2 regions of the Rhizobium sp. CFBP 13644 genome follow, and region 1 is predicted to be linked to the other one. Evidence: riboswitches for the same ligand, from Rfam matches in the RefSeq annotation. Region 1 holds a riboswitch; the other holds the start of a gene.

Region 1 (2,199 bases):
CCGGGTTTGCGGCGGAGCATCTCTAACGGCGGTCAAGCACACGACACGCACGCGCAGTCCCCTCAATCGGATTTTCTGTCATCGCGCGCCTGACGTCTCTGCTGTTGATGTGCAGGCTGCGATCGGCGGGAAGTTTCAGGCTGCTGATCTTGGCTGAGGCGGCCTTGAGAAAGGCCTCCCGGTTCTCAGCAAAGAACTGAAGACACGCGGCCTTTTGCGGCTCTTTGCCCAGCAAAGCCTTGAAGGCCAGCCGGTGCATGGCGCAGGGCGCGCCATGGCCGGGAACGGAAAAACGCAAGGCATCGAGCCCGTCGCTCCATTCACTTGCGGTTTCCATATTATCTCGCAACGTCGACACGTTTGAGAAGATGGCCGCTCAAGGTTCCCAAGATGATCCAGAACACGAAGCTGGTCACGGTTGCCAGAACGACGAAACGGCGCTCCAGCGGCAGAGGTGCCAGCGCGTGTTCACCCGCTGGCGGCAAGGGCGCGCCGATGATGTGGGGAGCGGCCATCAACACCAGAGCCAGAATGACCGCCCATGCTTCCGCCCGTTTGAAGGCAAGTAGCGCCAGACCGCCCGCCGTGGCAGCAACGGTTGCCACCCACCACATCTGACGCGCACCAAGCTCTGCGGCGGGGCTGCCGGGCAGTTCCGGCGGCAGGCCGATGGCCGGGGCCAGCATGACGGCGGCAAAACCGGCAAGGCCCCAGAGCAGCCCTTCCCGCCAGCCGCCTGCGGAATTGCGCAAGGAAATCAGAGCCGTGAGCACCAGCGCATAGCCGATGGCAGTCAGCACATTGGCGGCGATGGTGTACGCATTGCGCTCGAAGCCATCGGCGGGCGCCCACGCTTCTGGATCGTGGTGATGATCTGCGGGTGCGCCCGCCTCATGGGTGTGCGCATGCGCAACCTCTGCGCCGCGGCTTTCGAAGGTTTCGGCCTGAAGGATGAGCGGCGTGGTGCCGATGGCCTGCATGGCGCTGACGGCCAAACCGGCAATCAAGCCCACCAGAACGGCGGTGAAAACGATATTACGGAAAAATGGCATGATCTTCCTCCCCTCAATGGCAAGGGAAGGCGTTGGCGTGGCGCGTATCATGCGCGGCATTGTGCACGGCTTCTACCTGCGAGAAGCCGACAAAGCCCACGATAAACAGGCCGAGCAAGGCTGCTGTCAGCGATTGCGCAAGTCTTGAGGTTGAGGACGAGACGGCGCTTGCCGCCGTATTCTGGTGGATAGACATGGTGACCCTTTCACGTGCGGGTGGGCGTCATTCTGATCAAAAGACCCACGACCGCATTCAACATTCACCACGGGGAAAAGAGACACAGGGTCTTGAAGGCGGGAATATCCCGACCTGAAAACCGTGCTGTTCCGGACACCCCGCCGGCATTGACGACACTTCCGTGATGGCAGGTATCCTGGCTTGCGGGTCACAACCTTGAAAACACCTTCCCGGTCCTTTGTTTCGCATCGTGCTTTACGAAATCCCGGAGAATTTCGTGCCGATGGGCCAGACCAGTGGCAATACGTTTTCAGGCTCTCCGCTCACAGTTGCGGGGGCAGCCACGAATCAAAGCTTGAGGCTCCTATCGTGTTCCCTTTTCACTTTCCGGGCGAACCGGAAAGACCATCACACAACCGTTATCCTGCGGACGGGTTGAGGAGTCAATGGCTTCTCAGGGAGAAGGAAGTGCCTTGAGATAGGCCGCAATGGCCTGGCGGTCTTCGGCAGGAAGACGGGCCATATTCTGCTGGACTTTGACCATGGATCCACCGGCACTATCGAAGTCCGGCGTGAAGCCGGTTTCCAGATAATTGGCGATATCCGCTTCACTCCATGAGCCGATGGTCTGCGATTCCGGGCGAATATCGGGAATGCGCCCCTCGCCTTCCGGGTTCGGTCCACCGGCAAGCCACTGGCCCTTCATGAAGCCGCCCAGCGCATCTCGCGGGGTATGGCACTCGCCGCAATGGCCGGGGCCTTCCACCAGATATTGGCCGCGAACGACCTGCGCATTCGCATTGGCAATCTCGACGCGCGGTTCGCCCTTATCGAAATACAGGAACTTCCAGCCGCCAAGAACAAGCCGGATGTTGAAGGGAAATGGCAGATCGTGGCCGGGCGCATCATTGGTGCTGGCGGGCAAGGTTTTCAGATAGGCGAAGAGGTCGTTGATATCCTGCGGGGTCA
Region 2 (2,199 bases), on a different contig from region 1:
AGCACGACTGAGGCGGTAGTTCCAGATGATGCCTTCATCGATCGCATCCAGCGGATAGCCGGCATCGAACACACGGTTTGCCACCGTCTTGGCAACGACATCCATGGAAATGGATGTCTCGCCAATGGCTGCGCCGAGCCAGAGCGCCAGACCCAGGAGCCCGGCCGCCAGCAAGACGGCACGGGTTATTGTGAAACAGGCACCCATGGCCTAGTTGGAAAGCCCAAGCTGGACGATAGCGTCGGCCAGAACTTCGATACCATCGATGGTGCGGATCGTGGGGTTCATCGCCTGTGCGTCCATGGTGACGATATGGCCCTCTTTGACTGATGGCATCAGGCTCGTAACCGGATCTTCCTTCAGGAATTTCTGCTTGAGCGCGACATCATCTGCCGGAAAGCGCCTGCGATCCATCTTGCCCGCCACGACGATTGTGGGATTAGCCTTGGCGATGGTTTCCCAACCGACCGTCGGCCACTCTTCATTGCTTTCTATGACATTTTTGATGCCGAGTGCCGACATGATATAGCCGGGTGCGCCGTTTTTGCCTGCAACGTAAGGGTCTATTGCAAGCTCTGCGCTGGAGAACCAGAAGACTGCGGAAAGCTGGCCTTTGGCGGAAACGATCTTCTTGCGAGCGGTCTCTTCGCGGGCCTTCAGTTCGGCCACCAGCTTTTCGCCCTTGTCCTGAACATTGAAGATTTGCGCGAGGTCGGCCACTTCCTGATAGATCAGGTCCATGGTGAACACGGAATGGCGCACGCCATCGCCACCACCGGAATTGTCCTTGCCGGTGCAATCGGCGGGCGATGTGTAGACCGGGATCTTCAGTTCTTCAAACTGTTCAGGCTTGGCAACCACACCTTCCGGGCCGACATGCCATTGATATTGCACCGTTACCAAGTCTGGCTTCTTGGCCAGAACGCTCTCGAAACTCGGGTCATTATCCGCAAGCCGGTCGATCTTGGCATTGGCTTCTTCATAGCCCTTGATCACAGGGCCGACCCAAACCGCCGTGCCGACAACCTTATCTGAAAGGCCCAGCAGATAGAGAATTTCCGTGGTGCTCTGTCCAACGGCGACGGTGCGCTCAGGCGCATGCGTGAAGGTGACATCCCGACCGCAATTCTTGAGTGTCAAAGGATAGGACGTCTGCGCCGCATGGGCAGAAGGCAGCGCCGCAAACGAGCTTGCAACCGCGAAGATGGCAGCGCCCATGGCGTGCCTGAAGTGTAATGTCATTTCGATAGTCCCCGATCGTCATGAGTTGCGCAAGGCGCAACTGGGTATGAACATGTTTAGACTGTCAGCCCGCAAAGACGGGACGTTGGGACGATCTGAAACCGGGACATGGCAGATGAATAAGGCGCAGGCTAGCGCTCGATGCAATCACGACGTCTCCTGTTCCGGGCATCCCCGCCCGCGAATTGGATTGAACATATGACGGCAGGTCTCCTGGCTCACGGATTTGCGCCTTCGCCCAACCTTCCCGCAAATCGCTTTGCAGTGGCATGACACTTTTAAAAAAGCGTCATAGGGCTCGACAATCCGCTCACAGTTGCGGGGGCAGCCACGGCATCGGATGTAGGTCCTCACCGTATTCCCTATTATTCCTCACGATTGCTCGCTTGGAACCGTCGCAACCAGTTAGACGCAATCGCGACATACCGTCAAGTCGAATAATTGTTATGTTATTACATATCGACTTGCAAGCGTTGATTTTCGATGTTTCACGGCTCATCCTATCGCACGAAAAAGCCGGGAATCTCTTCCCGGCTTCCATCTCGAATTATCAATCTTGTAGCTGTTATGGCAGCGTGTAGGCGATGACATAGTCACCGGGCTTTGTGCCGACGGAGCCATGGCCGCCTGCAACCATCACCACATACTGCTTTCCGTCATCCATAGCATAGGTCATCGGCGTGGCCTGTCCACCGGCTGGAAGACGACCTTCCCAAAGCTGCTTGCCCGTGGTCAGATCATAGGCGCGCAGATAATTGTCCACCGCCGCACCGAGGAAGGCAACGCCACCCTTGGTAATCATGGGTCCACCAATGCCGGGAACGCCAACCTTGAAAGGCAGGGGAAGCGGCGTCATGTCATAGACGGTGCCGTTCTTGTGCTTGTAGGCAACGTCACCGGTTCGCAGATCAGCACCCGCAACATATCCCCATGGCGGAGCCTGGCATGGAATGCCGA

The links. A riboswitch is a leader RNA that binds a small molecule or an ion and turns the genes downstream of it on or off. The one in region 1 is predicted to bind cobalamin.
Region 2: linked by a shared signal. The riboswitch ahead of IFT53_RS22225 (ABC transporter substrate-binding protein) and the one ahead of IFT53_RS01350 (CbtB domain-containing protein) in region 1 are both predicted to bind cobalamin.

The regions. Positions count from the first base shown of each region.
Region 1 is NZ_JACYVF010000001.1:273,261-275,459, forward strand. It holds gene IFT53_RS01335 (type 1 glutamine amidotransferase family protein) at 1-26, shown strand, start outside; gene IFT53_RS01340 (hypothetical protein) at 23-337, opposite strand; gene IFT53_RS01345 (CbtA family protein) at 339-1,052, opposite strand; gene IFT53_RS01350 (CbtB domain-containing protein) at 1,066-1,248, opposite strand; cobalamin riboswitch at 1,400-1,655, opposite strand; gene IFT53_RS01355 (cytochrome c) at 1,685-2,199, opposite strand, start outside.
Region 2 is NZ_JACYVF010000013.1:62,183-64,381, forward strand. It holds gene IFT53_RS22220 (FecCD family ABC transporter permease) at 1-207, opposite strand, end outside; gene IFT53_RS22225 (ABC transporter substrate-binding protein) at 211-1,218, opposite strand; cobalamin riboswitch at 1,429-1,654, opposite strand; gene IFT53_RS22230 (glucose/quinate/shikimate family membrane-bound PQQ-dependent dehydrogenase) at 1,808-2,199, opposite strand, start outside.